Regions from separate parts of the Vallitalea sediminicola genome, predicted to be linked through region 2. Evidence: riboswitches for the same ligand, from Rfam matches in the RefSeq annotation. Region 2 holds a riboswitch; the other holds the start of a gene.

Region 1 (17,151 bases), on a different contig from region 2:
TCTAGATATATTAAAAGATGATGAAAAGCTATTAAGCGAACTAGATATTATAGATGTTAAAAATAACGAATTAGTTTTACATTATATAGATGGAAAATTATCTAACATATATGAAACAGGTAAGTATGCCTTTTGGAATATACATAAAAAAAATAAATTCAAGGTAATAGATATGATGGAACCTGAAGTCAGTAAAAATGTTGAATCAAATATATTCAATTCCAAAAATATCTTTCATCCAAAATTAAGAGACAAATTTGTTGAAATACATGTACAGCCATATGAGAAAGTATTGTTATTCTATAATAATACTTTCAAGACAATACTTGGTGCTGGAAGATATTATTATTGGACTAAATATGTTGACGTTACAGCTCAAAGTATAGATATGCGACAATGTCAATTAGATATGACTGGTCAAGAAATAATGACTGCTGATAAAGTGACGCTAAGATTAAACTTCTTTTGTCAATACAAAGTTAAAGATGTTATGAAGGCAACACTTGAAATCAAAAATTACGTGAACCAAATATACATTCTAGTACAACTTATACTACGTGAATATGTAGGCACAATAAAATTGGATGAACTGTTAAAAATGAAACAAGAAATTGGTGATTATGTCCTGTCAAGATTAAAAGAAAAGGAATCTGAAATGGGTATTGAATTCATATATGCCGGCATAAAAGATGTAATTCTACCAGGTGATATAAAAGACATACTTAATACTGTGTTATTAGCTGAGAAAAAAGCTCAAGCCAATGTTATAACAAGACGAGAAGAAGTGGCTTCCACTAGAAGCTTATTAAACACAGCAAAACTTATGGATGAAAACAAGACACTATACAAACTCAAAGAGCTAGAGCATATTGAAAAAATATGCGAAAAAATTGGTAGTATCTCACTTAATGGCGGTGGTAATGTCTTAGAACGATTAAATGAACTTTTTTAGACTTTCTATAAGATAGTAGGGGTTGTATTACAATACAACCCCTACTTCTATTTTCATAATGAAAATGTCATTTTACTATTATTGTAGCAGTAACTATGGTTTCACTTCCATTGACATGACCCTCTACAATGAAAGTTCCTTCCTTCATATAATTTTCTCTCTCAATACCATCCCATGCTATAGGTAAATCCATGATAGAATCATCACTTAATCTAGTAGGTAAATCCACTGGAAGTGTTGGTGCATAGCCTACCCCAGTTTCAACTTCTATAGGTGCAGTCTCTACTATGGAAACTTCATTCCTGTATACATCTAGTTCAGCAACACTTGCCCATCCACCATAACCTTCAATGGCTTCAAGTTTTACATACTTAGCTTCTGTTTCATTGAAAGTAATTGTTTTTGCATCATAATTAACATCCCAATTCCCTTCTGCTATTTTTATATAATCAATTCCATCATTAGATACATATAGTCTGTACTTGGATATTATTCCGTTATATTGACCAATCCTTGGCTGCATCTCTACCTTATTGATCCTATAAGTATCGTTAAGGTTTAGTGTAATTGATTGAGGCAGTGAATCTGATAAATCCCATTTTGTATGCCATAGAGTTCCTTTGTCCCCATCAATAGCATTTGAGGCAGGGTCCCAAGTCTCTTGACTTGTTGCTGTGGCAGTCATATTAGATTGTGATACTTTACTTAAATCCACTGGAGTTATCTCAGTTGGCTCAGATGGTAGATATTCAATTTCTTTTATAACAAGATCATCAAGGACGAAATCACTTGAATTTCCATTAACACATTTTATGCCTATCCAGCTATCTCCTGAATTAGATGCTTGGAATGATTTTGTGAATTGTGTAGGTTCATCAGCAAATTTTATAGGCTTGGTATATATTTGTGTCTCCCCGTCGCCAATTACAAATTCGTAAGCACCATCAGCATTAGTTTCGTATACAAAAGTCACTTCATAACATTGACCTTCAGCAAATCTTAGATTTTGAGGTATAGTCTGATAAACAAGTCCTGCTGATTCCTTGTGTGCTTTCAGTGACCAGTTACCGTTAATTACATCATCTATCTCTTTTTGGTTCCAGCCTTTTTGAGTATATGGAGCGTTAAGTTCAGATAGATGGGTTCTTGGATCATTGACACCACCAGCAGAACCTTTAACAAATGGATATATCCCTTGAACTATATTCTCAAAATCCTCTGCAAAATACACATCTTCCCCTTTAGCAACTTTTGTTGTCTTAACAACACGTAAATCATCAAATATGGCTGTATCCGTACCTGCTTCTGTTTTTAAATATATAGTAGCTGAGTCACTACCTGATTGAACGTCAAACAATACTCTCATTCTCTGCATTTTGGTATTGTTTTTTGAATCAGCCAAGATATAGTTATAAGCTATGGAATTATCTGTGTAGTTGGAATTGTCATTTCCATCACTAGTCATCACACCAATAGATGAACGTCTATTTCCTTTTACTTCTACATATACTGAAGCCGCATATGTTCCCTCTGATAAACCAGTAATCTCTTGGCTTATAGTTGCACCACTACCATTTTCTATTACTAATTCGTATTGTGAAGAATCATTACGTTTCACTGACACTCCTTCTCCAGTGACTGTATAATCATCTAAATCACCATTATTGAATCCAGGGTCTTTGATAAGCGTTCCTTGCCCAAAATCAACATTTTCATGTACCTGTGCATCTTGCTTATACACTACATATGGTGTAGCTGGGTCTGCATTAATAGTTATTTGTCCCTGAATAACTTGAATATCTTCAATTAATTCTCTACCTTGGTCAGTAAGTTTGTATAACTTGACTGTATCAAGCCCGTCATAGCTTAAAGGCAATTTCCAGGTACTAGTACCACCATTTTTATTATAGTGATATAATTTTTCTTCTGTAGCTGGGTCCCATGGTAATAGATATTTACTTCCTTCTAGAACCTTGATACCGTCTTTTGTAATGATTTTTGTTCCTGTCTTATTACTTACACTTACATTGTCGGTAAAATTAATAGTATCAGATTCCCATTCTATTATAGGAAAATGTTGTAGATATTTCGTTGGCATATTAACCTCAAATACAACTTTTATAGCATTGTCAAAGTTCTTACTTCCCTGCCATCCTTCGTAGTCAGTTACTTCTGCCCCACCAAGAAGTTCATTACGTGCAATCCATGTATCTTTTTGGTGATTACGTATGAATCTGGCTATTTTACTGTTGAAGCCTTTCATATCCTGTCCGCCGTAATTATAATCTACAGCCCAGTGATACCAGATAGAATCTTCTTCTAATGTATTAGGAAATTCAGTAGTCATAGCCCAACCTAGTGAATTAATCTCTCTAGCTAGCCTTCTTCCATTCCATCCATTCTCAAACCAAGCATCAGCGTAAATGAAGTCAAGGTTTGGCACTTCTTCTTTCAACGCTCTGAATCTATTCAATCTGTTATTGGTAGTAGCTTCTCTTCTCATTGTTGGTTTATCAAAATCATATGATGGATCCAACCAATCCCAACCTGGTTTATTTATGTTAACTAATTCATTGTCAAATGCATAAGCCTCAGGGTGAGCACCTGTTGCGGATATATGAACACCGAAAAATCCATTGTATTTATGACCTTCATCAATCAATGTATTCATATCACAAGCTCCACCTTGGCGAATACCAATATGTCCTGCATAATCTGGATGTGCTGAATCGTGTCCTTCTGATTGATAGCCCTTAAGCTCTACAAACTGTCCAAGTCCATCAGTAGCCAGATATAATCTTTTTGTTTCGTCTAGAGTTTTTAAGAATGGATTGGTTGCTTGACTTGCAAAATTAAATGGTATCCTATGTATCAATAAATCTGGTACTTTTTCACTAAACTTTGGATTGTTCATTATTTCACGAAATGCAACTGCTCCATCCTGCCAATCAACACAATCGTCATTATTGGCATTACCGGTAATAATCACTTTTACACTTGGTAATGGCTCTACTTCATCAATTTTGTCTGGTCTGTATAACCAAGAAGCACTCCAGATTCCTGTACTGTAATAACCTGTTTTTCCTACAGTCTGCTTCTTGATTCGCTCATTATCTCTATCGCTGCTATAATCAGGTAATGCGTTAGTCCATATAGTTCCTGCTAACTGGTTAGTATTAATAATTGCATACATATAGTTAAGGGGTTGATTATCTACAGCTACATTGTTCTCTACAGATGTAAAAACGTCACCACTGCCACTTACTGCATTATACATGCGTGTCCCTGCAAAAGCTGCACCTTCTTGATTGCTATGTACAGCTAATAAGCTGTGATTAGGTATTTCAATATTCTTTGCTAAGGTATTTCCATTTTCCATAATACCAGTAACATCAAAGAATAGTTTATTATCTACTACTTCCAACTTGATTGTCATAACCACATCTATATCAGTGATGTTAAGTGTATACTCGGCTTGATTATCATTTACTTTGGAAAAATCAACTTGCGGTTTGTAATTCACTCCATTGATTTTGATGCTATCCAATGTACTCTCTTGACCATACATTATTTCTCCTGAAGTCATTTGATATTTTTCCACTCTTGGGAAATTCTTATCTATAATGACAGTCATTTGATTAGAACTGATAGTTGTCATATTACTGTCCAAAGTTTCTGCAACCCCAGATGCAGTCAGTTCTTGTTGTTTTTCCTCATTGATAACTTCTTTAGCTGATACTGGCATAAAAACTCCAAAAACCTGTAAAAACATGAGTACAAAAGATAATACCATCACCTTTGTTCCTCTTATTCTTTTTCTTTTCATATACCTTCTCCTCCTTGAAAAATAGATTTATATTAACTCCCTATTCTTTTACAGCTCCAGCAACAATACCATCAAATATGTACTTCTGAAAAACAATGTATAGAGTAACTGTTGGTATCATTACTATTATTACTGCGGCACTTAATTGAGGCCATGCCCCGCTTCTCTGACTTGCAAAACTCATCAACATGGTTGTCAACGTACGTTTACTTTCTGATGGCATATACAAATAAGGAATATACATATCATTCATTACTTCAACTGCCTTAAGTATACCTAAAGTGGCAGTAGCTGGTATTACCATTGGAAATATGACTTTCCTGTATATGGTAAAATATGAAGCTCCATCAATCATTGCACTTTCATCAATACTCATAGGTATTTGATTCATGAATTGGAGATAGATGTATATCTGCATCAAATCCGTTCCTATGTATATGACTATTGGTGCTAACAGAGTATTATACAAGCCCACTTTAGTTATAATTCCAAACCTTGCTATCTCTGTAACGAAACTTGGTACAAGCATACCCATTAAAAATATTAAAAAGTACACTTTTTTAAGTTTGAAATCAAAACGACTTAAAATATAGGCAATCATAGTTGATAATACTGCATTTACCACTACTGAAACAGTTACTAGAATAAGTGAATTCTTAAGTCCTGTAAGTACATTTCCTTTCTCAAATACAAACTTGAAATTATCCAAGAAAAATTGTGTAGGAGGTTTCAAAGGAAATTCTGAACCAATCTGAAATTGTGTTTTGAAAGAAGCAAAAACAGTAACCATAATAGGTAAAAATACAATTATAGTAATACCTAAGAAAAAAATCATTTTTAATACTTCAACCAAGTTTCTTTTACTTTTATATTTGTTATTCCTTTTCATCCAATCACCTCTTCTCTGATATTACCTTTTTCTGTATAACGCTGATTACTACTATCATCAACAATAAAACCACTGCCATGGCTGACGCTTTACCAAAATGGCTGTAAGTGAATGCTTGCTGTATTGTATACAGAGTAAAAGTTGTACTTGATTTTCCCGGTCCTCCACTTGTCATTACAAATGGAATATCAAATATCATTAATGCACCTCTAACATTCAAGAATAGTATAATCTCAATTACTGTTCTAATGTTAGGTATAACTATTTTAACGAATAATTGGAACGAATTAGCCCCGTCGACCTTAGCAGCCTCTAACATCTCTCCCGGAATTGATTGAATACCTGCTAGAAATAATATGACGTGTATACCGCAGAAACGCCAAATTGATACAGCAGCCAATGAGAAATTAACTGTTTTCATATTACTGATCCATGATACAGGAGCAGCTCCAAACAATTCTAGGATTGAGTTTAATACTCCTCCTTGAGAACTATAAAGAAATGAAAACATATATGCCACTGCAACACCATTAATTATATATGGCAGGAAAACTATTCCTTTGAATGTCTTAGAAAATCTTACTCTTTTATCTAATAAAAATGCTATAAACATTTCTATAGGAATAAATAGTAGATGAATCACAAAATAAGTACCATTGTTCCTCAAACTAACCCATACATCACTGTCTTTAAAAACATCTACATAATTATCTACTCCAACATATCCTATTGTCTTGCTCATACCATCCCAATCAGTAAAACTTAGATGAAAAAGTTTGAACAAAGGAAATATCACAAACACTGCCAATAGGATAGTAGGAATAACTAAGAAACTTACAATTATTATATTTTTTTGTCTATTTCTATTAGTTAACATATATACTGTCCATCCCCTCTATATAAGGTAAAAAGTTATCACCGATTATTGTTTCAAATAAAGCTTTGAAAGAAAATAATATAACTTCTTTCAAAGCTTTGTCATTATAATTAAAATAAAGAATCCCTCTAGATTATATGCAACTTATTTATTTCTTGCATCTTTCCATTTCTTATTCATATCGCTCATCATCTTTTCAAAATCTACGCCCGCCAACATATCTTGTCCCATACCTTTTACATCAAAACTTATGGTATCAGCTATTTTCTTATATTCTTCATTTCCTGCATCATATACTACATATTCCAGATCAACGCCTTTAAATGCTTGGTTGAAGAAAGGTATGTCTGCACTTACATCTTTCATAGTAGATAATTGTTGTGTGTAATCCACATATTCTTTATAGTATTCACTCATATAAAACCAGTTGATGAATTCTTTTGCTTCAGCAATATGCTTACTTGTTTTTGGAGTACCCATGAAGCCTTCAGCAGTTGTAATAACATTCAATGGTTCGTCTTTTGATTCACGTACTGGAAGAACGAATATACCAAGATCTTCATCTTTGTTACCACCCATAGTGTCATATTCTTGAGCAAACCATTGTCCAGCTGCTAACATTGCACCTTCACCTGCTAGGAACATAGCTTTTTGTTGATCCCAACCATATCCAAGTGGATCGTTTCCACATACTTTTGCATCATAGAGTACTTTAATCTTAGAATATGCTTCATAGAAAGGTTCGCCCTTGCTGAATGGTTCATCTTTTGAAGCCATATCACTCCAGTATTTTCCATCATCAGCTTGTAACAATGGCATGAATTCATTGAATGGGTATGTAGTCCAAGAATCCTTTCCACCAAGTAATAGTGGTATGTATTCATCTTTTTCCTTGATTGTATTGGCAATATTAATGAATTCATCCCAAGTTCTAGGAATGTCTAGATTATATTTTTCAAAGATATCTTTTCTATAATAAACAAATTCATTAAATGCTCCTTGTGGAATTCCTATAACGTTACCATCTAGCGCATAATCAAGAGCTACATTATTATTCTTAGTAGCTTCAAGCTCATTTAATGGTTCCATTATTTCTTTGTATGTTAGTAGATTACTCGCTCTTACCAAGAATACATCTGGTAATTGATTAGCTGAATTTCTTATTTTCATTGTATTATCATATTCTGTTGGCTGTATCTGTTCTACTTTGATAGTTACATTAGGATGATCTTTTTTATAAGCCTCACTAATGCTGTTTATCCCTGTAAGATATTCATAACCAACTTCATTCCATAGTACAAAAGTAAGAGTTACAGGTTTCTTATTAGTTTCCTCGTTGTTTTCTTTTTGAACATCTTTGGAAACTTCTTTGCCCCCATTGTTATCTTCTTTCTTTTGGCATCCTACCCCAATGATACTTATCAATAAAGTTAAACATAATAAAACACTTAGCCTTTTGAATGATTTCATTTTCATTCCCTCCTTGAGTTTATATAAGTAATTACCTTATATGTAATTTCATATATATCTTACAATATTATTTGGTAATTTTTAATGATTTATAGTAGGCTATTCATGATATCTTTTATGCAATTATTTACTAATTATTTTATCTGCCAATAATATTTTATGGATTTCATGATATTTATTGTTTTTATTGATATTTTTTTGTGCTTTATTTCAATATTTATAACTTTTTATACTGTTTTGGACTCATACCCACAATTTTTTTGAAGGTTCTGCTGAAGTGTTCAACATTAGCATATCCTACAGAATAGCAAATCTCATATATCTTCATATCTGTATCCGATAATAATAACTTCGCTTTTTCTATTCTTTTTTTCGTTAGATACTCTGTAAATGTAAGATTTAGGTCTTTAGCAAATATCTTACTGAAATATGCTTCACTGAGGTGAACATGCTCACATACATTCTTGAATGTGATCCTCTCCATATAATGCTTTTCAATGAATTGTTTTGCTTTTTTACTAGATGAACTTATTCCTAGGTATCTATCCTCTTGTAGATAATTGAATATATCCTCTACTAAACTTTTTATCCATGCATTCACTTCATCAACAGTTTCATATATCTTTATATGCTCATAAAAATCAACCTTTTCATTAGGAAGACTGTAATCAGTATCTATATCATTTATGTACTGTGAAATGAGGAAAAACAATTCCATATATGGTATGAGGATATCATTTATTTTTTTTATCTTGAACGTACTGATAATCTCAAATATCCTATCTAGTTCTTGAAAAGCAACCTGCTTATTTAGGTTGTCCAATGCTTTCAATAATTCTTTTTCTTCACCTATAATGCTATGTCTATTACTTTCTTCTACATATATAGCATCTTTTGGAAATATATTTTTTCCTTTTCCCAATATAAATCTCAACTGTACATTTTTTTTTGCTTGTGTATAAGAAAATGGTATATAGTCATATCCGCTTTTTATATCACTAATCCCAATGCTAGTCTTAATATTTACTCCATTAAAAAGTACATGCCTGACACCTTCCAAAATTTCATTGATTTCATTGTTTATCTTAGACAGGCTATATGACTTGCTTGATAGAATGATAATATATTCCTTTGAAGACATTGGAAGTACTTCTCCGAATTCCAATTTATTCAATACTTGATCTATTGCTCTTACAACACTTCTCTCAAAATCCTTAATACTATTTTTATATCTATTTTCAATCTGTTGAAAATCATCTATTAGAATACACAATACCGCCAAGTTATTATTAACCAGTCTAATTGAATACTCAGATATATCTTGATCAATATCATAATTTTCTCTGTCAAATAATAAACCCTTTATAAATTTATTTTTGTCTTTCTTAATCTGATTTTGATTTTTCTTAACTTTCTTATGCTTATTTATAACAGTAAGCACTAATTCTAGTACTTGCTCAGGTTCCATTTCTCTCTTAAGTATATAATCAGTTACCCCATATTGAAAAGCTTGACGAACTAAGTGAAAATCATCGTATGCACTGAGTACGATAACTGCAGGATTGATTGACATTTTTTTTAATTCTTCCAGTAATTTCAATCCATCCATAACAGGCATATTAATATCTGTTATAATAACATCTATATCCATATTATCTTTTATGATATCCAATGCTTTTTTCCCATTAGCTGCTTCCAAACTCATATCAATGTTGTACTTTTCCCATTCTATCAATGTTTTTAACGCAAATCTGAAAATAGGTTCGTCCTCTACAAGTAATATTTTATACATCACTTTTTCCTCCTTCATTTATTATAGGAAGTATTAATGTAACTTTTGTATATTTCATATACTCACTATCAATTGTAATACCATATCCTTCTCCATGATTCAATTTTATCCTCCGCATTACATTGTTTACACCTATATGGTTAAAACTTTTTCTGTCTTCACTTTTTTGACTATTGATTATGTCATATATTCTTTCTTTTTCAATACCTATCCCATTATCTTCTATTTCAAAAATCAATAATTCTTTCTTTATGTAACCTCTAACTTTTATGATACCTTTTCTGTCTATTTTACTAATTCCATGATGGATAGCATTCTCTATAAGAGGTTGTAATGTAAGCTTTATCATATATAACGATTCTATTTCCTCACTGATGTCATATTCAACTGTGAATAGTTCATCAAATCTGACTTTCATTATGTATAGATAATTATCAAGATATTCTATTTCTGTTTTTACCTTAATCAATGAATTATTATGTTTAAATATAGCAGACAGGAGTTTCATAAAAGCATCTGTCATATTTTTGATTCCATCTACTTTTGCTATCATTGCCATAAGTCTTATTGATGATAATGTATTATATATGAAATGAGGTTGAATCTGAGCCTGCAAGGCTTTCATTTCTTCCTTTCTTTTCTCCTTTTCTTGTATGTCCCTTTCAATAATCAATTGATTTATCTCGGATACCATATTATTGAAAGATTCACCCATCTCAACTATTTCTGAACTACCTTCTACAACAATCTTCTCATCAAAATTCCCCTTTTGCACACTTTTCATCTTACTGATTAATTGTTTGATTGGAGTAACTATGTCTTTGATAAAGAAAACAGCAAAAATAATGAATAAAATAATTATGACTATGTAGATTAAAACAAAATACATCATTACCTGATTCATCTCACTGGTTAACATATTGTAATCAATTATATTCACTAGTAACCATTTATCGTTATTAGTTGAATAAGTATAAATCATACTCTTTTTATAATTGATCCATATATTATTATAACTGCTCTTAACACAATCTTTATTGAATACACCGCACTCCTTAATATCTTCCTTTGAGATTTTATTATCTGATGATACGATAATATCATTATCTTTATTTATTAGTAATCCTGTTCCCATCCTATGATTTTGATATTTGGTATATATGGAATCTATACTCTTGGGCATAAAAACAAAACAAACTACTTCAACTTGATTCTGTTCACCTAAGATATCTGGACTCATAGTAAAAAGTAATTGTTTTTGACTAAGTCCAGTACTAATTAGTTCTTTTGTTTCTTCTGGCATTATGATTCTACCTTTATTCTTAATGGTTTCACCATACCACGCTTCTTTTCTCAAAGTTTTCTCATCTTCTATTAAAGGACTTTTGAAGTAATAATGTTCACCATCTTTATAAAAGAAAATAACTGAATATATGTCATCAGAACAATTCAACAATGAATTTATTTTAGAATTGACTTGATTGGATAAGTCTAAACGCTGATAACCTTCAGCTTCAGATTGTTTCATCTTAGACACTAGATCGATAATCTCAGAATCGTTTCCTATCATCGCACCTTTTAAAGAAATATTATTTAACTCATCCTGTATTCTTATAGACATCTGTTCCATTGTTTGCAGAACCATCTCGGAATAGTGATTTACAAAGATATTTTTATAAGCCATATTCAGTAGAAAACTAATTAATAATACAGGTATAATAATCAATAAAATAAAATTCAAAAAATACTTGGTAGTAATGCTTTGCCTTTTAACTACTTTTTTCCCCATAATTGTCCCCCTGTTGTTTTATCATGGTAGTATATGGTCATTATTATTAATTATAACAAAAACCATCCATTTTTTTAACATTTGGATGGTTTTTTTTATGAAAATATTTATAAAAAAAGAATGATACCAATATTGATACCATTCTTTAATTATTTATTCTATTGTCCAAGTAACCCATTATAAAGTAGATTGACTAATTCGCCAGTTCCACCTTTATTAGTGCCAGTGGCTGGAACATGGTCACCAGTTAATTCCCAGAATATAATACCTCCATAGTTATTATTAATTACGTAATCTATTTTTTCTTGTAAGGAGACAGCATCCTCGTAGGTATACATTTCCCCTTTGTTTTCACTATATAGATATGGAACTTTTGAAATTGGGTCACGATATTTTTGGAAAGAGTTGTCTTGTTCTTTGTTTATCATATCATAGTATGGATTATTACCAGCATATCTTCCACCATCCCATATACCATGTGCCCCATAAGTACCTGTATGATTAGTACCAGAACAAGTTGCATACAATCCTGGCAAAGTGCTTATTGGTCCATTGTTCTGTACTTTTGCCCATCCTCTTGAATAGAATGGTGAACCTAGAACTAGTTTATCAGCTGGTATACCAAAGGTTTTTAGATACTCCATTGCTTCATGTACTGTGTATTTCTTAGCTAATTCAACATTAGCTTCAACTTGAACAGGGTCAGTATATAATGTTTGGAAATATGATCTGTAAGCATTTTCTGCATTTGTATTAAAATACATTGGTGATTGATGACCTGTTATGCCTTCCCAAGCACCATGCATATCATAGGTCATAACATTGATAAAGTCTACATATTGTGCATATAGATTAGGCTCCGTCTGGTCTATTTTATCTTTACCGCAACCTACAGCAGTAGTTACATAATAATATTTTCCATCAGTAGTACCTGCTTGATCAAGAGTAGTTCTAAGTTGTTGTAGTAATAAAGTAAAAGTCTGTTTCTCATCTGGAGTCGCATAAGGTGTACCTAAATCATTAGGATTATCAACTGTATCTCCTGCACGATAGAATGTAGGATATTCCCAATCAATATCAACACCGTCAAAGTTCCATTCTCTTAGAAAGGCAACTACACTAAGAGCGAACTTCTCTCTTGAAGCCTGCGTAGCCGCAACATTATGAAATTCTGCTGACCTTGACCATCCTCCTACTGAAATAAGAATATTAGTATTAGGATATTGCTGCTTCAATTTCTTGAACTGACCTAAACATCCTTTGTAAGGAGAATTCCAAGGTTCTCCTAATGACATTTCTTTAGCTGCCCATTGATCAAAACATGCTATTTCCCCATTTTTGATATCTGCAAAAGCATAATTAATATGAGTAACTTTATCCCATGGAATATCAGATGGTTTATATTGATTATGTCCTCCATAAACTCCCCATTCAGGATAATAAGCAACTATCCTTTTACCAGTTGGTGGAGGTGTTGGATCTGGGTCTGGGTCTGGGTCTGGATTAGGATCCGGGTCTGGATTAGGGTCTGGATCAGGTGTTGTAGTTACCAGCCATAGTGATTGAACATTAGGTGGCTCCCATCCTACTAATGATGTATGATTCTGCCTACATTCATAAACTGTACTATTATAAGTTACTAAGTCCCCAACACTATAACTTACTCCAGCCTGCCATTCATTGATCTGTTGTGCCTGCGTACTAGTACTTGTGATTGTTGTAAAAAGTAATAGAACCGCAATAATTAGAGTCATAAGATTGTGAAATTTCTTCATGATAATTCTTCCTCCTATTTTTTTATTTCTTTTGTCACTAATGGGTATTAATCTAGCCAATTCTAGTTAAACCTATTGCCATATGAATATATTTAATAGATTAAATATTCATGTAATAATCTATCTAACCAAAAAAATAAAGAAGGAATATTTTTTTTTTTTTTTTATTATTAATGTAGAAGGAATTTGAAGATAAGTTTATAAATAATTGTTATTTTATTAGATAATATCATACGTTAACTTTAGATACTAGAAGATAATCTTGTTCTTTATTGCACAATATTGTCCTTTATCAAACAATCTAAAAAGCTTATGGATTATTAACATCATAAGCTTTTATTATAATTATTACTCTATATTTAATTTTATCTATCTATATTTCTCTTCCTTAAGAGTTTTAAAATATTGTTTAGTCTCAAATGATATGACTCCACTTAGACCAATAATTCCAATAAGGTTAGGTATAGCCATTAATCCGTTTACAATATCAGCTATAACCCATATCAAGTCTAATTTTAGGAAAGCCCCTACTCCAACTAATCCTATAAATATTAATTTGTATGGTACAATGCCTTTAACTCCAAATAGATATTCTGTACATCTTTCTCCATAATAATTCCATCCAAGAATTGTTGTAAATGCAAAGAATATAAGTCCTATAGTTACAATGAATTCTCCACCAGCTATAGGTAATCCTTGTTTAAATGCCAAGTTAGTCATTTCGGCTCCAGCAAATTCTGACTTAAAAGCACCTGTCATAACTAATGCTATACCTGTCATGGTACATATTATGATAGTATCAAAAAAAGTACCCGTCATAGATATTAACCCTTGTTTAACACATGAATTAGTCTTAGCCGCAGCAGCCGCTATTGGAGCAGAACCAAGTCCTGATTCGTTGGAAAATACACCTCTTGAAATTCCATTCTGAATAGCCTTCATTACTGTTGTCCCTAAGAATCCACCAGCAGCAGCCATAGGTGTAAACGCACTATTTATAATCAATGAAACGGCACTTGGTACAGATTTTATATTATATATAATTATTGTAAGAGAAGCAATTATGTATAAAACAGCCATTATAGGAACTATAAATTCACATACACCTGAGATACTTTTTATTCCACCTAATGTAACGAAAGTCACTAACAATGTCAATACAACTGCCGTCACTACAATTGGAACATTAAAAGTGATTTTCACAGCAGTTGTAATAGAATTGATCTGTGTAAATGTCCCTATGCCGAAGAATGCAACCCCAATACCAAATATCGCAAAAAGCTTAGCAAGAAATTTATTACCTAAACCTTTTTCTATATAATACATAGGTCCACCTGACATCTGACCATTTTTATCAATCACTCTATATTTTACTGCCAATAAGGATTCAGCATATTTAGTTGCCATTCCAAAAAATGCAGCAATCCACATCCAGAAAAGTGCTCCTGGACCTCCTGCTTTCATAGCTGTTGCAACTCCAACAATATTACCTGTACCTATAGTCGCTGCTAAAGCAGTGCATAATGCTGCAAAACTCGATACATCTCCCTCAGCTTTATTATCTTGATCCTTGCCAAATAGATATTTAAGTGCTAAAGGTAGTTTAAAAACCTGTATTAGTCCAAGTCTAATGGTAAGATATAATCCTGTTCCAACCAACAATATAAGTAATGGGGGCCCCCATACCACGCTGTCGATTCTTTTAAATATTTCAATCATTGTATCCATTAGAAATCCTCCGTCTTTAATAATTTATGTCTTAGTATAGGAAAATATAGTATCTCCTTGCAATAAAAAAAGCCAATGGTATGATTCCATGGCTTGAAAATAAGAAAAGCCAAATCATATGATTTGACCTCTGGTTACAAAAATATATTCTATCGTGAATATATCCTCTGTCCTTTTACCTGAGAGTTTCACTAATTATTAATTAGTTTTCCCCTTCGGTGCTCATTAAAGAGTCTCTCCAGAGGTTCGTCCAATAGCGGTTGATAATCTTCCGCAATCTTCATCCGAACATATTTACTTTTACATACATATTATAACAGCATTTCTTATTTTGTAAATATAAAATTTTTAACAACTACTAAATATTAATTAAGCTATGGTTTTTATGTATGTCATCAATAATTGAACACCGATAGCTAATACAAGAGAACATACAGCTGTAATAGGTCTTACAGTACGTTCAGAAATATTTAATATCTTACCTCTTTTCTCTGCTTTAGCAATTAACATTATGATGAAGGCATTAACCAAGTTATTGATTATTAAGAATTTCAATAAATATTCTTGTGGACCTTTACTAATCATTCTAGATGGAATACCAATATTAAATAGAATAATAGCATCTATAAAATATATAATTCTCCAAGAAAAACCTGCAAATAGTGCACTAGTTAGTCCAATCTCCTTGTTTTTCTTAACACTCCATGTTACTAATGCCATTACACTTAAGCCTTCTAAAATAATAGCAAATGCTGGATTAATAACTTTCACTGGATGTGAAATAGGCATTAATAAATTGACTAGTTTAATAATACCAGCTATCAAACTTGAATAGAATATCACTGAAATATTATTACTTTGCTTATAAGCTTTACGTAAAATACAATAACCTATAGGAAACATAATACAGCCACTAATACCAATAGTACTCAAATTCAATAGATAACCAAGTGTTGCTTCTGCGATACCCCAAATTCCTCCAAAAAATAAAGCGTAAATTAATGTACTTTTTAATCTGCCTTTCATTTTTTAACACCCTCCAATAAATTCATAATATTAAATTAATATACTAGTATTAATTATATATTCTATATTTATTATATCACTTAATTTGCTATTGTTCAATTAATTCAACATATTTTGCAATCAACTATTTATTGTTCTATTTTTAGTAAAATGCAAATAAATATTAGTTGTTTTGTAAAAGCACTTAAATATTAATTGTTATTATATAAAAAAACTAATAATTTTAATGTGACATTTTTCTTATTATATGTTAGTATATTTTTTGCTTTGTAATATTATTGATATTCCTGAAATATAGATAAAAGGAATCTATAATAATATGATCTGTTATTGAATAATACCTTCTACTTTATAGACTTTTTTATATAATTCATTCCTTATTCTCTTAAATTCTTCCTCACTGATCTTAGAGGGATATGACATGATAAGTAGAGGTACGCTTTTTTTATTCTTATCATAAGCTGGCTGAACATAATCATAGTTATTAAGTATCAATCCTAATCGTGTATAGAAGTCTATTCTTTTTTTAGCTTCATGTGTATTTGGTTCTTCGACTTCTAATATTATTTTATTGTTATTATCTATGATTTCTCTGATTATATTACTTCCATAACCCTTTCCTCTACTATTCTTGTCAAAAGCTAAATGCTCGATGTAAACGAAATCACTTAGATCCCAAGTTGTATAAAATCCTACAATTATATTATTATCTTTTACAGGATACCAACTATATTTATCCTCTTTCATTATATCCATCTGCTGTTTTAAACTTCTACGTTCATTCTCTGGAAATGAATCGCAATATATGTTCCAGATTGCTTCAAAATCTTCCATTTTAATCTATTCTCCTACGTATATATTTAAAATAAGGGACTGTTTTAGAATACTAATAAGTATTTTAACAGCCACCTTTTTTAATCTAATTTGTTTATAGTTCCTCTTTAATTTAAATAAATTACTTTTTCAGATGACCATTCTATATCATCAATTTTCTTTGACCATTCTTCTTTGTTATCAATTTTTATAG
Region 2 (17,151 bases):
CCAAAGAAAATAAAGTAATTAATCAGTGCCATTACAGCTGCTAATCTCTCTGAGGAACTACCCATTATTATTATATAAGCGAAATATGCCCAGTTTAACCATGCTAGCCATTTCATCTTTACTGGTAGAATAAAGAACAGTAAAATTTCATAATCTGGATAAAGTCTTGCAAAAGCTAAGAATAATGATAAATTAATAAAGAATGAACTAACTACTGGAATATCTGTAATAAATGCACCTACTATAGCCCCTACAATTCCTAATAAATAATAAACATTAAACTTAAAACTTCCCCACTCATGTTCTAAAGTACTACCAATCATATAATAAAAATATAATACAAACACTAGAAAGATTGTACTGGTAGTAGGTGGAAAAAATACAAATGTAACTAATCTCCATATCTCACCATGTTTTATTAGTTCTGGTATTAGTGCTAAATTCAATGTAGTTTGCATAGGAGCAAACCTCATAAAAACATATACAAAAGCATTACACACAACAATATATAGCATTAGATTTCTAATTGCAAATCTACCTAGTTTTCTTTCTAATTTATTTAGAAATTTCATTGAATACCTCCTTACCCTATTTATATTTTAGTCATTATACATGTAATTTATTATGTGTTTTATTGGATGTGGTTGGTAAATTACATAATTATAGTAATTCTACTCCTTTGTTAATGTGAAGTCAATTAAAAAATTGGCTTCATTAGATATTATAAATTAGCTTCATTAGCTATAATTGCAAATAAATCAGTAAAACTGATTTATTCTGACTTGGTTATTGCAAAATAGTATATGTATATGTTTCGCCAGCTACTTGCTCGTCCTGAGCAAAAAGCTGGATTCGGCGTCCTGCCTCACTACTCCACATATACATATACTATTTTGCTTTAAGTATTCGTCAATATAATCACAAAACACTTTTTCTTCGATTCTAGATAACGATTGGCTAGTTCATATTTTTTAATATAAAAATATGGCAACTATATTTTGAATTAAAAAAGCTATAAGGTATATGTTAATAATTAGCTAACATGTACCTTATAGCTTAAAGGATAATTCCTATATCTTACTTAATTTATTAAAAGTATTTTTTAGTGAACTATACAGTTCATGGTAAACTTCATATGTTTTGTTGTACTGTTTTACATTTTCATCTATTGGATTTATTGTATTGGTTACTTTAATTAATTTGCCGCAAACTTCTTCAACTGTATGATGTTTGCCTGTTGCTACACATCCAAGAATAGCACCGCCTAAGGCAGGTCCTTGATTTGTGTTTATGGTATTGATATTGCAGTCAAAGATATCGGCTAATATCTGACGCCATAGATTACTCTTGGCTCCTCCACCTGATACTCGTACTTCTTTAATTGGTACACCTAGTTCTCTAAGTATCTCAAGTGAGTCTCTGAGTCCAAAGGATACTCCTTCTAGTATAGCTCTTGTCATATGTGCTCTTGTGTGGGTGATGGTAAGACCAATAAAGCATCCTCTTGCATCTGGGTCTGGATAAGGGGTTCTTTCTCCCATTAGGTATGGAAGAAATATAAGTCCATTGCTTCCTGGTTCTATCTCATCAGCTTCTTTCAGTAATTCGTCAAATGATATATTTTTATTAACTTCTTCTACCCACCATTTTAAGCATGAAGCTGCAGAAAGCATAACTCCCATGCTATGATATTTGTTATTGGCATGACAGAATGAATGTACTCTAGCTTCATCATCAACAGCAAATTTATCATGAGCAGCAAAAACTACTCCAGACGTTCCTAGAGCAACTGATATGATTCCTTCTTCTACAACTCCAGTTCCTACTGCTCCAGCTGCTTGATCACCTGCTCCGGCAGCTACAACCACATTAGAATCAATACCAAATTCTTCTCTTAGCTCTTCTTTCAAATAACCTACACTAGCAGATGATTCATATAGTTTTGGTAACATTCCTTCATTGATACTTAGATATTCCAAAACTTCTTTTGACCATGTTCGATTCTTTACATCTACCAATAGCATACCTGATGCATCAGAGACATCAGTTGAGAAATTTCCTGTTAGCTTATAATTTATATAGTCTTTTGGTAACATGATCTTGTTTATTTTATTAAATACCTCTGGTTCATTTTTTTTGACCCATAGAATCTTAGGTGCTGTAAATCCTGTTAAGGCTTTATTAGCTGTTAAATCTCTTAATCCAGCTTTCCCAAAATGATTGGTAATGTCATCGCACTCTTTTTGTGTTCTTTGGTCACACCATAGTAGTGCAGGTCTAAGAACATCATCATTTTCATCCAATATAACAAGCCCATGCATCTGTCCGCTAAGACCTATTGATTCTATTTCATCGTCATCAATATTTATTTTACCGACGAGTTCTTTCATTGCATCTCTAGTTGCAGACCACCAATCCTCTGGATTTTGTTCTGCATAATTTAATTTTGGATAATATATAGGATAATCTCTGACGCTTTCTCCTAATATATCCCCTTTTTCATTAACCGCAATAAGTTTAACTGAAGATGTTCCAAGGTCTATGCCTAAAAACATTATAAATCACTCCTCCTTCGTTTTGAGAACCTTAGTTATAAGGTTGTAGCTCCTGTTTTAATCAATTGATATACAGGTAATAAACCAGCCCCAATTATTGATGCTCGTCCTTTTAATAATGAATAGCCAATAATAGATTCTTCAATAGGATATAAGATACTCTCTCTATTAATATACTCTACCAATGTTTTTTCATATAACTCATGATATTTACTGATCTTCCCACCAATAATTATTTTTTCTGGGGATAATGTAAGTATTATATTTTCAATACCTACAGCCAGATATCTGATGTAATCATTGAAAACCTCACATGCTATGGTATCTTTTTTCTCAACTCTAGTTATTAGTTGACCTACAGTTCCTATTTTGCTGGTTGATTTATCATTATAACTTTTCAATAAAGCTGTTTCAGAAGCATACAATTCCCAGCATCCAGTACGACCGCAATTACATTTCATCCGATCATCTGTAATTCTCATATGACCAAATTCTCCAGCTCTCTTATTTGTACTTTTATATAGATGGTTCTGAATAATTATTCCTGCACCAATACCTTCCGTAATTGATACAAAAACCATATTGTTATAATGGGAAGACATACCTAGCTCCGATTCTCCTATAGCAGCAACATTGGCTTCATTTTCAATATATACAGGAAATCCAAAAAACTTCTCATAGGGTTGAAAGTCAAATCCTTTTACATTTATATTTGGAGCATTTTCTAAAACTAGTTTTTTTTCATCTACAATTCCTGGTAAAGAAAATCCAATACCTAATATTTTATTTCTATCAACTTCATTCTGTGTGATTATTGATTCAATAATTTCCTTTGTTATTGATAAAATCTCGTCAAAAGAATAGGTTTTGTTATATTGTGTAGATTCTTCAACTAGTATTTTTGCATCAAGGTCCATTAAGGCTATACTGATTTTCTTCGGAGATATGTTTATTCCAAAACTTAATCTAGATTCAGGTACAAATCTTATTAAAACCGGTTTCCTTCCTCCTGAAGATTCAGCTACCCCGCCTTCCTTGATTATTCCTATATCTATCAATTCATTTACTTTTGAAATTACAGTAGGAATACTAGTTCCTAATTCTTTCGCTATATCTTTAATTGTTATTTCTTTTTTCTTTCTTATAAGCTTTAATATTCTAGCTCTATTAGTTTCTTTGATTATCTGCTGATTTATTGTATCAAGCAATAACATATAACCACCATCTTTATCCTCTTATTTTCTATTACATGATTATAACATAATTCACTAATCTTAAGATAAATTAAATCATTGCTATAAAACCAGCAATGATTTAGTTATATTTATCACTTACAATATTATAAAAGCTGTCTACCTTTGATCTAATTATGAATTGTATATATAATCATTAACTATAGTTTCTAATAATTCTTGGCGACCGGATTCATTAACTATTTGATCATTCTCAAGAGCATAATCTGCTAATTCTTTCAGTCCTACTTTACCATCAACAATCTCTTTTCCTATCCCTTGTGTATAACTTTTGTATCTCTTTTCAACATATTCTTCTAGCGCATTATCTTCATATAGTTTAACTGCTGCTAATAGACCTTTTGCAAAATTATCCATTCCAGCAATATATCCATATAATAGATCATCCAACTCAAATGAACCTCTTCTTAACTTAGAATCGAAATTCAATCCTCCAGGTGCAATACCTCCGTTTTTAAGCACTTCATACATAGCTAAAGTACTGTCATAAATATTAGTTGGGAATTGATCTGTATCCCATCCAAGTAATATATCTCCTTGATTAGCATCAATGCTTCCAAGAGCATCATTAATTCTACAAGTGTGAAGTTCATGTTGGAATGTATGTCCTGCCAATGTTGCATGATTAGCTTCTATATTCATCTTGAAATATCCATCTAAATTATATTTTCTTAAGAAAGCAAGTACTGTAGCTGTATCAAAATCATATTGATGTTTTGTTGGTTCTTTTGGTTTAGGCTCAATTAAAAATTGTCCAGTAAATCCTATTTCTTTGGCATAATCAACAGCCATTTTTAAGAATCTAGCTAAGTTATCAAGTTCTAATCCCATATCAGTATTAAGTAATGTTTCGTATCCTTCACGTCCACCCCAGAAAACATAATTTTCTGCACCAAGGCGTTTTGCTACCTCAAGCATCTTTTTAACTTTTGCAGCACAATAAGCAAATACATCAGCATTACATGAAGTAGCAGCTCCATGTACGAATCTTGGATGACTAAACATATTGGATGTAGCCCATAATAATTTTATACCTGTTTCTTGTTGAAGCTTTTCTAGATAATCAACCATTTCATCAAGATTATCTAATGTTTCTTGTAAAGTTTTTCCTTCTGGTGCTACATCTATATCATGGAAACAATAATACTCCATGCCAAGAATCTGCATTAATTCAAAACCAGCTTTTGCTCTCTCTTTAGCAAGCTCCATACCCTCTAATCCATCCCAAGGTCTTACGTATGTTCCTAATCCAAATGGGTCAGAACCATTGGCTGCTAGAGTATGCCAGTAACTCATCGCAAAACGAAGATGCTCTTTCATTGGTTTACCAGCAACAACTTCATCCTTATTATAATACTTGAATGATAATGGATTCTTAGATTTTGGTCCTTCATATTTAACACTCTTCACATTAAAATAGCTCATTTTCATTTCTCCTTTTTATTGTTTTTAAAATGGTTTTAAAAAGTTTATAAAAAAATATTAAATTAAATTGTTCTTTGAATTAAATAAATTATAGCATATAGCAAAAACTTTTTCAAGTCATTTTAAAAAGTTTATATAGGATTATTATTATGCTATAATAACCCCATTGTTTTACTTAATCACTTTCACTAAAATCCTAATTCCTTATCCACAATCAATACTTTTAATCTATCTTCATCTTTTTGTCCCTGTATAACAGTTAGATAGTTACATATTCTTTCACTAGAAGTACAATCCACACATTTTTTCAAGTAAACACAAGGTGGTTTGTACCCTGCTCTTATTGCATTATTATTGGCTGATATATTCTTAGCTCTATCAACTGCTTCATCCAGAGTATCCACTACTTTATTAGCTCCAATAACTATGATTACATTATCCGGTCCATACATTAGCGAAGCAACTCTATTACCACTATGATCAATATTCACAATTTGTCCATCCATTGAAATGGCATTACTTCCACAAATATACCATTCTGTCGTAAGGGATTTCTTTTTTAACTCCTTAATTTGTTCTTCATTTTTTGCTGATGCCTTATCTATAACTTCATTTCCTCTATTACTCAGTTGATTAATAACATCAATTTGTTCTAGAGTCGTGGAATGTCCAATTCCAACCGAACACTTTGATGGTATCAATTCTAATATTCTTTGGTTCGTTTCTTCTACTGTATTATAAAATTCTGCCTTTATATTTCTTTGCTTAAAATTATCAATGATTACTTGTTTTGTTACATTGTCCATTTTAACCTTCCTCCTAGCATTATTTTATAAAGCTTATACCAACTTTTTAGTTATTAGATTATTAACTATTACTTCAACTGATTTATTAATAAAAGAATTCGCCTCCTATTCATCTATCCAATTATCATTATATAAGTAACAGAAAATTATATCTTCCCACTTCCCGTTAATCATCATATAATTTTTTATTAAATTACTTCCAACAAAACCTACTTTTCTCATAACGTTACCACTTTTTTCATTACTTGTACTGTAGCCTCCGCTAATTCTCATAAGATTAAGCTCTCTAAGCACATAATCTGCACCTAATTTAACAGCTTCTGTCATATATCCTTTGCCTTGTTCATCTTCGTCCATACTATATCCAATTTCACATGAACACATAGGTTTTTTCATAATAGATTCAAAGTTCAATACCCCAATAACTCTTTTATTATCTTCTTTCTCGAAGATAAATAATCTTAGTGCCTTGTTCTCTTTGGCATCTTTCAAACTTTTTTCAATCAATCTTTTCCAACGCTCTTTTTTTAGATAGCTATCATTATGCATGGGTTCAAATGGAGTCAAGTATTCTTTGTTTCTCAAGTGATAATTATATACTTCATCAATGTCATCATTTTCAGCCAATCTAAGTATTATTCTGTCACTTGCTATGTACGGTTTTCTATACATTACTACTTTCGCCTCCTTACATTCAATTATAACATATCTACCTTAAATGTGATATAAAAACAAATATTGTATTAATATTACTTTTTTTATTATAATTATCAATATGTTAAGAGACAATAATGTTATAGTAAAAAGGAACTACTCATAATACATTTTATCAAAGGTAGCCTAGTAAGATATTAAACAGAATATCTTATTGGCACTGATTACCAGAAAAATGTATTATGAGACAGCCCCTTTTTATTGGTTAATTATTTCAATAAAGCTTCAGGATCATAATATTCTATATTTAACCCTGTTGCTACATTTTCATAAGTTACCTTTCCATCATAAGTGTTAAGACCTAATAACAGTCTCTTATCCTCAAGCAAAGCTTCTTTAACACCTTTATTAGCGATTTTTACAAGGTATGGTAAAGTTACACCTGTTAGAGCATAAGTAGAAGTTCTAGGAACAGCTCCTGGCATATTAGCTACACTATAGTGGATAACCCCATATCTTTCATAACATGGATTGTCATGAGTTGTTATATGGTCTATAGTTTCTATTGAACCACCTTGGTCAATTGCTACATCAACAATAACAGAACCTTTCTTCATTGTTTTGACCATGTCTTCTTTTACTATTTTAGGCGCTTTTGCACCTTTAACAAGCACTGCACCAATTAATAAATCAGCTCTTTTAACCATTTGACTGATATTATAATCATTACAGATAAGTGTTGAAACTCTTCCACCAAATATATCATCTAATTGTGCAAGACGATGAGCATTGATATCAAGTATTGTAACTCTCGCACCAAGACCTAAAGCCATTTTTGCTGCATTAGTACCAACGATTCCTCCACCTATAATAACAACTTCTGCTGGTAAAACTCCAGGTACGCCACCAAGTAAAACACCCATTCCACCATTATATTTTTGAAGTAGATGTGCACCAACTTGAGTTGACATTCTCCCTGCAACTTCACTCATAGGAACAAGTAATGGTAGAGAACCATCTTTTTCTTCAACCGTTTCATAAGCTATACCAGTAACTTTTTTTCTAAGTAAAGCTTTAGTAAGAGGCTCATTAGGAGCAAGATGAAGATATGTATAAAGTGTTTGACCTTCTCTAAATAGATCATATTCACATTCTAAAGGCTCTTTCACTTTTACTATAATATCTGCTGTATCAAAGATATCAGTATTTTTTTCTTTTATAATCCCGCCTGCTTCAACATATTCTTCGTCGTTAATACCACTACCTAGACCTGCCTTTTTTTCTACATATACAGTATGACCATTTTTTACTAGATCACTTACACCTGCTGGAGTTAATCCTACTCTGTTTTCATTGTTTTTAATTTCCTTTAATACACCTATAATCATAAATTTCCTCCTCCTTAAAATAATTTATATATACTATATAGTATTAGCTGTAATCGGTATTAGCTAATTACTATATATTACCAACAGAATACTCAAGATAATTTCCCTTTAGATGTCTCCATAGATGGAATAATTGAGTGTGTATTCTTAACTGTAGATAGTACTACATTCGTCTTAGTCTTTTTAACACCTTGGATAGCTTTTATTTTATTCAACAGTTGTTCTAGAGCATATGTATCCTTAGTAATAATCTTTAATGAATAATCATATTCCCCTGCTATATATAAACAATCAAGTATTTCATCTGTTTCCATAACGTAGTTAATGAAATCATCAGTATACTTAGGTCTGTCAATTGCGATAAACATGATAGCCGTTAATCTTTTATTCAGATAAGTAGGATTGATTATCGTTGTATATTGATCTATGATACCACCTGATTCAAGTTTTTTTAGTCTATCACTTACGGCTGATATAGATAAATTAATCTGCGAGCTTATCTCCGAAACAGTAGATCTTGCATTTTGTTGCAATAGTCTTAAAATACTAATATCAATCGAATCCATATAGCCCTCTTTTCTAATAATATAATTGGCAACAACTCTTTTATGCATCCTATACTAAAATATAATATATTCATGTAATACAAACTCTATTAGTAATTTTTAAGTTTAATTAGTATTTTCAACAAAACAATTCTTGTATTTCTGTATTTATGCCTAAATTTTTATTATGTAAAATGTCTTATACTGTCAGTATATACTATGACAAACTATTTTTATATATTTTTGATTTAATTCAGTAATATTTTTTGTAATTCAAATGTTCACCTTTAATATTTTTTACCATTTTTTCGTTTTACTAATTTATATATATATTGATAAAAAAATAACTAAGTAACATGCGTTGTATATGTAAACTAATTATAATATAAGTCAAAAAATACATCTATTAATTATTATTAATCAATAGATGTATTTTCTTTTATTTAATAAAGCTTTATCTAATTATTGCCTAACATTATTCTTGGGCATTATGTGTATTCCCCTATTTTCAGTATCTAGAGCAGCTTCGTGTATTGCTTCTCCTAGAGTTGGATGAGCATGGATTGTTTTGATGATATCCTTAGTTTTTAGTTTATTTTGTATGGCTAAAGCACCTTCATGTATTAAATCAGATCCATGAGGTCCTAATATGTGCATACCTAATATAATATCATCTTCTTCACTGGCGATAATCTTAACAAATCCTTCATCTTCTCCTAGAGCCATAGCTTTCCCATTAGCTGAAAACATGAATTTACCAATTTTAACATTAATATTTTCTTCTTTCGCTTGTTGTTCTGTAATACCTACACAAGCAATCTCTGGAAATACAAATATACAGCTTGGTACTACTTCTGAACTTTCATCTGTACCTACTCCCATTATATGATTGACTACTTCAATTCCTTGATGGGAAGCTGCATGTGCAAGCATGATTTTACCATTCACATCGCCTATGGCATATATCCCTTTTACAGACGTCTGATAATTATCATCAACTTTGATACCTTTACTGTCATAATCAATAGCTGTTTCCCTTAATCCTATATTTCCCAGATTAGGTCTTCTACCCACAGCAACCAATACCTTATCTGCCTCTACTATCTTTTCTTTGTTTTTACTTTCGTAACATACTTGCAGTTTATTGTCCTCACTAATAATCTTAGTGACTTTTGAATTAGTCATAATATCAATTTTTTTTCTTTTTGCCATAGATTTAAAACGTTTTGAAATACCTATATCTACACCACTTAAAATATTTGGTAAAAATTCTATAACAGAAACTTGTGACCCAAAAGCGTTGAAGATACTGGCAAATTCCATGCCAACAACACCACCACCGATAATCACTAATTTTTCTGGTATTTTTTCACACTCCAACATTTCTTTGGTCGTATAAACATTTTCTTCATCAATTCCTTCAATAGGAGGTTTAACAGGCATTGAACCAGTAGCTATTATTATATTTTTCCCTTTGACAATCTCTTTATCGCCATTTGTTGTAATGATTTCAACAGTCTGCTGATCTTTTATTACACCTATTCCATTAATAACTTGAATACAGTTATCCTTCAATAACTTTTCAACGCCGCTGACTAATTTTTCTACTATATCGTTTTTTCTTTTAAGTACGTTCTTATAATTAATATTATAGCCTTCTAAGTCTATACCAAACTCTTCACTTTTACCTAATGTATTTATTATCTCAGCATTTCTATATAGAGCTTTTGTAGGTATGCACCCTCTATTAAGACAAGTTCCACCAAATCTATCCTGCTCTATTATACAAACATCTGCACCAAGCTGAGCAGCTCTTATGGCTGCGACATAACCACCAGGTCCACCACCAATTACAATAATATCTTTCATTCATCCACCTCCCACTTATTTATATTACTTTGTATAACGCAATATTGGTTTTCTAGCTGCTGTAACTTCATCTAGCCTTCTAACATGAGTTTTCAATGGAGCTTTTTTCAATTCTTCTGGATTATTAACGGATTCTTTTTTTATTTTAATCAGAGCTTCAATAAAACCATCAATAGTTTCCTTACTTTCAGTTTCTGTTGGCTCTATCATCAAAGCACTATCTATTATAAGTGGAAAATATATTGTAGGTGGATGATATCCATAATCCATAAGTCTCTTAGCAACATCTAGAGTTGTGACATGCCCTTCATTATCTCCCAGACCTCCTAAGACAAATTCATGTTTGCATACTTCATCAACTGGCAAGATATAATCATCCTTTAATCGTTCCTTCATATAATTGGCATTAAGAACTGCCAATCTACTTGCTTCTCGCAAACCTTCTGCACCCATGGTAAGAATATATGTGTAAGCTTTTACTAACACACCAAAATTACCATAGAAGTTTTTAACTGCTCCTATGGATGTTTCTGTATCATTTTTAAGGGTAAAACTGTCTCCTTCTTTTTCAACCATTGGCATAGGTAGGAATGGAACCAATTCTTCTACAACACCAACGGGTCCACTACCTGGACCTCCTCCACCATGAGGCGCAGAAAATGTTTTATGTAAATTCAGATGTACAATATCAAACCCCATATCTCCAGGACGTGTGATTCCCATATTTGCGTTCATATTAGCACCATCATAATATAATAGTCCGCCAACTTCATGAACTAACTCTGATATCTCTATGATATCCTTTTCAAACAGACCCAAAGTATTAGGATTAGTAAGCATAAGCCCTGCAACATCTGCATCCAATACTTCTTTTAGTGCTTTGATATCTACAATTCCCTTATCATTTGATTTAATCTCAACAGGAGTAAAACCTGCCATATTGGTACTTGCTGGATTAGTACCATGTGCAGAATCAGGAATAATAATTTTTTTCTTGTTATAATTCCCCTTATAATTATGATATGCCTTAACTATCATAAGACCTGTTAATTCGCCCTGTGCACCTGCAGCAGGTTGTAATGATACTCTTGACATACCTGTTATTTCTTGTAGACTTTCTTGTAGATTATACATTAGCTCTAATGACCCCTGAACTGTACTTTCTGGCTGTAGGGGATGAACTTCTGTAAAACCATCAAGAGAAGCCATATCTTCATTAATCTTCGGATTATATTTCATAGTACAAGAACCAAGAGGATAAAATCCAGTGTCCACACCAAAATTCTTATTAGATAATAACGTAAAATGACGTATTACATCTACTTCACTTACTTGTGGTAACTGGGCATCTTCTTTTCTAAGAAAATTTGCTGGAATAAGTTCCTCTATGCTAGTAGTAGGTACATCACACTCTGGAAGGCTATAACTTTTTCTGCCATCTTTTGAAACTTCAAAAATCAGTTTATCGTATTCTTTCATTTATATCGCCTCCATTATGTTTACTAAATCATCTATCTGATTTTTTGTTCTTTTTTCAGTTACACATAGGAGTATATCATCTTCATGATTATCATAATCTTTACCTAATTCGTAGCCACCAAGGATATTATTATGTAAAAGTTCTTTATTAACTATTTCAGGTTCTATACTACTCTTAACTACAAACTCCATAAAAAATGGTTTATTGAACTTAAGCTCATATTTACTGGATTTATTAATGAGTTCAGCTGCATAATGAGCTTTTTGCAGACAATTATTAGCTACTTCTTTTAATCCTTCTTTACCAAGAGTACTAAGATATATAGCCGCAGTCAGAGCGTTCAGACCTTGATTGGATGTAATATTTGAAGTTGCTTTATCACGTCTTATATGTTGCTCTCTAGCTTGTAGAGTTAATACAAATCCTCTCTTTCCATCGACATCTTCTGCTTGACCTACTATTCTACCTGGAAGTTTTCTCATTAATTTTTTTGTGCAAGCAATAAATCCTAAGTATGGACCACCGAAATTAAGTGGATTCCCTAGACTTTGTCCTTCGCCAATAACTATATCAGCACCAGATTCACCTGGACTTTTTAAAATAGCTAGTGAAATTGGCTCAGCATTAATCATTAATAGCCCTTTGGAATCATGAGTAATTTTTTCAACTTCGCTTACATCTTCTATAATTCCAAAAAAGTTAGGATTTTGAACAATGACGCCTGCAACCTCTTTATTCATTTTATTTCTTAAATCATCTATATCAGTAACTCCATCATTTTCTTCTATTTCTATAAGCTCTATTCCTTTAAATTTTGTATAAGTCTCTAGAACTTTTCTTGTGCCTGGACTCACAGTCTTAGAAACAGCAATTTTATTTCTCCTTGTGCTGGCACAAGCCATAAGTGCTCCCTCAGCTGTAGCTGTAGAACCGTCATATAATGAAGCATTGGCAACATCCATACCTGTTAATTCGCATATCATACTTTGATATTCAAAAATAGCCTGCAATGTGCCTTGACTGATTTCAGGTTGATATGGAGTGTAAGATGTATAGAATTCTGAGCGAGATGTTATATGTTTAATGATAGATGGAATATAGTGGTCATAAGCTCCTGCTCCTAAAAAACATACTAGATCATCTACCCCTTTATTACTATTAGCAATCTTCTTTATATAACTGCTAACTTCTAATTCACTCATTGGTTTCCCGATACTTAATAATTCCTTTAATCTTATCTTTTCAGGTATATCATTAAATAAATCATCTATACTTTCTACCCCAATAACCTCTAACATACTCTCTATATCTTCTTCTGTATGTGGCAAATATGGAAACATAAATTATATACCTCCTATCATATTAGTTTTTATTCTTTGCAAAAATCATTGTATTCTTCTGCATTCATTAGATTATCTATTTCTGTTTTATCCGCTAATTCAATTTTACAGATAAAGTTAGAATATGGATCAGCATTAATTGATTCAGGCTCATCTTCCAAGTCTTCATTAATCTCAACTACTGTTCCCCCAACAGGCATATAGATATCCGAAGCCGCTTTTACAGATTCAACAACACTAAACGCATCTTCCTTAGCGAATTCATCATCTATTTCAGGTAATTCCACATAAACTATTTGCCCCATAGCATGTTGTGCATAATCAGATACACCTACTATTGCAGTATCTCCATCCACTTTAACCCATTCATGATTTTTTGTGTAATAATAATCTTCCATAATCTTCATTATTAATTCCTCCTAAATTTATTATTTTTCATCTTATTTGATATAACCTATAAAGGTTAATTTTTGGATCTTGCTAATTTATATTCAACTTATTTAGAATAATTTTTCTTATAGAATTTTTTACTTACTACTTTAGCTGGTACTTGTTTTTTCCTAATCCTAACATTAACATCTGTACCCATTTTTGTATAATCCATATCAATTAAACCAAGAGCTACAGTTTTTCCTACTGATGGTGATTGATAACCAGTAGTGACAACCCCTATCTTTTCACCTTCTGGAGATAAAATATCATAACCATGTCTAGCTATGCCTTTTCCAAGTAATTCTATTCCAACGAGCTTTCTTGATAGTCCCTGTTCTTTTTGTTTCACTAGTACATCTTTCCCTATGAAATCTGTATCTAATTTAACAAAATATCCTAATGAAGCTTCTAGAGGAGTAATATCTTTATCGATTTCATTTCCATACAGAGGTAACGCAACCTCAAATCTAAGAGTATCTCTGCAACCTAATCCAGCAGGTTTTAATCCATCATCTTTCCCAGCTTCCATTATTTCTTCCCATATATTTACTATATTTTCTAGAGAAGTATATATTTCAAAACCATCTTCTCCAGTATATCCTGTTCTAGATACAATACATTTATTATTATTGACTATTACATTCTCATTGAATCTAAAAAATGTAATTGATGATAAATCAGTATCTGTCAATTTTTGAAGTATTTCTTGCGCTTTTGGTCCTTGCAGTGCAACTTCTGCTATATCATCACTTATGTTTTTAACCTCAACATTAAATGAACCTTTCTGCTCTACCATCCAATTGAAATCTTTTTCTATATTGCTTGCATTAATTACAAGAAGATAATCTGTGTCAGTATATTTATAGACCAACAAGTCATCAACAACACCACCGTTTTCATAACACATAAGCGCATACATAACTCCATTATCGGTAATAACTGATATATCATTGGTAACTAGATTCTGTATGTATTTTTCTGCTTCTTCTCCCTTGACTGTAACTTCACCCATATGACTTACATCAAACATTCCTGCATTTTTTCTCACAGCATTATGCTCTTCAAGAATACTCTCATAATATAATGGAAGTTCAAACCCTGCAAAATCCACTATATTTCCATTATATTTTTTATGAGTATCGTATAAAGCTGTTCTCTTACTTTGTTCCATATGTAAACCTCCCTTATTTATATATTGAACTTTAACATCCATGCACCCATATTAATAAGTTCAATATATTTTTCTTGATTTCATAAATTGAATAGAACTAAATATATTAGTGTATATAGCTAACAGTCCATCAGATAGTATAATTAAATAATAAAAAAGGATAAGAGAGCATTTTAATATAAATGCCGTCTTATCCTGTATTTTTACCTGAGAGATTCTATCATATAAGATATTGCTCCTTCGGTGCTTTCAAAAAGCTTTCCAGAATACCCATCCAATTACGATCCTTTTGCCTGAAAGATTCCATAGAAATATGGCATATTTCTAAGTTGCTTCTTCGGCTCCTCAATGGTATCTCTCGCAATTTTCACATAGGATTCATTATTCAATTATTCTTAAATGATATTATACACTAATATATATGTTAATGAGTATTATAAGTTACCACTCATCATTTATAATTTCATATTAATGTATTATCACAAATATTTCAAGTGTTTTTGTAAAATATGTTAATAAATATTGATAAAAATAAATTATTGATATCTAATCATTAATCATAAAAGTGATTATACCAAAACTTTCATCTTTCATTCTATCAAAGCTTTCTTGTGCATTAGTTGTTTCAATAAGGTCAAGAGAATAGCAGTATTCTGTTATACCTGATAAATCCATCTTGAAATTTGTCTCCCATGTATTATTCATAATCCATGAGTACACATCTCTCTTGTTATTCTTTTCCTTATTATCACATAGAACTATTTGATGATGTTTCAATTCTCCCATATATATAAGCGGTGTATCTTTTGTTTGGATTAAAATAGTGTTCTTGTCTGATTCATATATCAAACCATTATCCACAAGATAATACTCCATACAAGTACCTGGAATCTGGTCTATACCTGGTCTCATAACAGCATCACTTTTATCAATATACTTTGTTGCGTCAAGATTATCAAGTGTCAATGGTAGATATATACTTTCAATATCTGTAGATAATGTTTTAGCTATTTTGTATTTAAACTCTAATTTTGGTAATGTATTATATAATTTGATGACCACTGAGCTAAAATAAGTACCTTCCAATTCATAAATAAGTTCAATGATTGTAAAAATCTCACCATTATCAATAATCTTAATATCAGTTAATTCTCCTATATGTTTTTCTGCATGAAGTCCTCGTACATTTCTACCTAAAAGTCTTCTTTCTTCATAGACATCCGTTTTGACTGGTGTCCTTTCATATATAGGAGTAAAGAATGCACTATCTCCTTCTTTTAACATCTCTACTTGGTCCACCTTATTATAAAAAGAAGTAACTCCTTTACCTATTTCATAAGATATTTTGAAGTAATCATTTTCTATTCCATAAGGAATTTTATAACTTGTTGTATCATAATCATTAACAATATCTTTTACTCTCTCTGCTCCTACATAAGCTACTCTTGTATTAACGATCTCTTTTTGATGTACTTCTTCATAGCTATAGATTTTTTCTTCATTTGCTTCAAAAGTATCCACAAAGCTAATTAAAACACCTCTTGGATGTGAAGAAGTCTGAGCTTTAATTTCCTCTCCTGTTGATTCAGAAATAACTTTTACTCCTTCGTATTTCCACACTTCAATATAGAATTCTACAACATTTTCACAACTTCTATTAGATGGATTTATTGCTTTTATTTTACCACTCAAATCATAATAACGAAGCTTATCACCTTTTTTATGAGTAATTCGATTAAGATTTTTAGCTGATGCCTCATGTGCTTTTGATGCATAGCTTATATTTCTAATATCTAGATTTTGCACCATAGTATCATAAGGATTCGTAATTGTAGAAGAATGACCCCAAGTATGTTCAGCAAATAGCAACATATTATCTTCTGCTTCTTTTACTAATTTGTCGTTACTTATCTTTCCATCTTCATCTAATCTATCACATAAATTGTACATTCTTTGTGCTTCCTTATAATGCTTCACTGCATAAGGAGTACTTCCTACTCCATTAGCCCACCAATCAGTTAAATCCCCTGTGTATACTGGCGCATCTTTTACCTCATCTTTAATTTTATCATAAAATTCTTGAACAGTTACCATCTCTAATTTAATCTCATCACCATAAACCTCGTTAAAGTCTTTTATAGTTCTAATAATATCTGTGTTTGGTGGAGCATTATCACTAAATACACCCGATACACATGTAGGGATGAAATCATAATCATATCCATTTTCAACG

The links. A riboswitch is a leader RNA that binds a small molecule or an ion and turns the genes downstream of it on or off. The one in region 2 is predicted to bind glycine.
Region 1: linked by a shared signal. The riboswitch ahead of ACX6CF_RS18480 (alanine/glycine:cation symporter family protein) and the one ahead of gcvT (glycine cleavage system aminomethyltransferase GcvT) in region 2 are both predicted to bind glycine.

What each region holds. Positions count from the first base shown of each region.
Region 1 is NZ_BTPT01000046.1:340-17,490, reverse strand. It holds gene ACX6CF_RS18520 (slipin family protein) at 1-952, shown strand, start outside; gene ACX6CF_RS18515 (endo-alpha-N-acetylgalactosaminidase family protein) at 1,020-4,778, opposite strand; gene ACX6CF_RS18510 (carbohydrate ABC transporter permease) at 4,819-5,667, opposite strand; gene ACX6CF_RS18505 (carbohydrate ABC transporter permease) at 5,672-6,544, opposite strand; gene ACX6CF_RS18500 (ABC transporter substrate-binding protein) at 6,689-8,014, opposite strand; gene ACX6CF_RS18495 (response regulator transcription factor) at 8,232-9,806, opposite strand; gene ACX6CF_RS18490 (cache domain-containing sensor histidine kinase) at 9,799-11,595, opposite strand; gene ACX6CF_RS18485 (glycosyl hydrolase family 18 protein) at 11,754-13,370, opposite strand; gene ACX6CF_RS18480 (alanine/glycine:cation symporter family protein) at 13,740-15,098, opposite strand; glycine riboswitch at 15,256-15,350, opposite strand; gene ACX6CF_RS18475 (hypothetical protein) at 15,468-16,124, opposite strand; gene ACX6CF_RS18470 (GNAT family N-acetyltransferase) at 16,452-16,958, opposite strand; gene ACX6CF_RS18465 (hypothetical protein) at 17,066-17,151, opposite strand, start outside.
Region 2 is NZ_BTPT01000059.1:71,922-89,072, reverse strand. It holds gene ACX6CF_RS20995 (hypothetical protein) at 1-572, opposite strand, end outside; gene xylB (xylulokinase) at 1,071-2,555, opposite strand; gene ACX6CF_RS20985 (ROK family transcriptional regulator) at 2,591-3,769, opposite strand; gene xylA (xylose isomerase) at 3,923-5,233, opposite strand; gene ACX6CF_RS20975 (lactate utilization protein) at 5,422-6,039, opposite strand; gene ACX6CF_RS20970 (GNAT family N-acetyltransferase) at 6,145-6,711, opposite strand; gene ald (alanine dehydrogenase) at 6,963-8,081, opposite strand; gene ACX6CF_RS20960 (Lrp/AsnC family transcriptional regulator) at 8,174-8,647, opposite strand; gene lpdA (dihydrolipoyl dehydrogenase) at 9,089-10,495, opposite strand; gene gcvPB (aminomethyl-transferring glycine dehydrogenase subunit GcvPB) at 10,520-11,974, opposite strand; gene gcvPA (aminomethyl-transferring glycine dehydrogenase subunit GcvPA) at 11,975-13,315, opposite strand; gene gcvH (glycine cleavage system protein GcvH) at 13,345-13,722, opposite strand; gene gcvT (glycine cleavage system aminomethyltransferase GcvT) at 13,812-14,918, opposite strand; glycine riboswitch at 15,110-15,187, opposite strand; glycine riboswitch at 15,190-15,289, opposite strand; gene ACX6CF_RS20930 (glycoside hydrolase family 38 N-terminal domain-containing protein) at 15,465-17,151, opposite strand, start outside.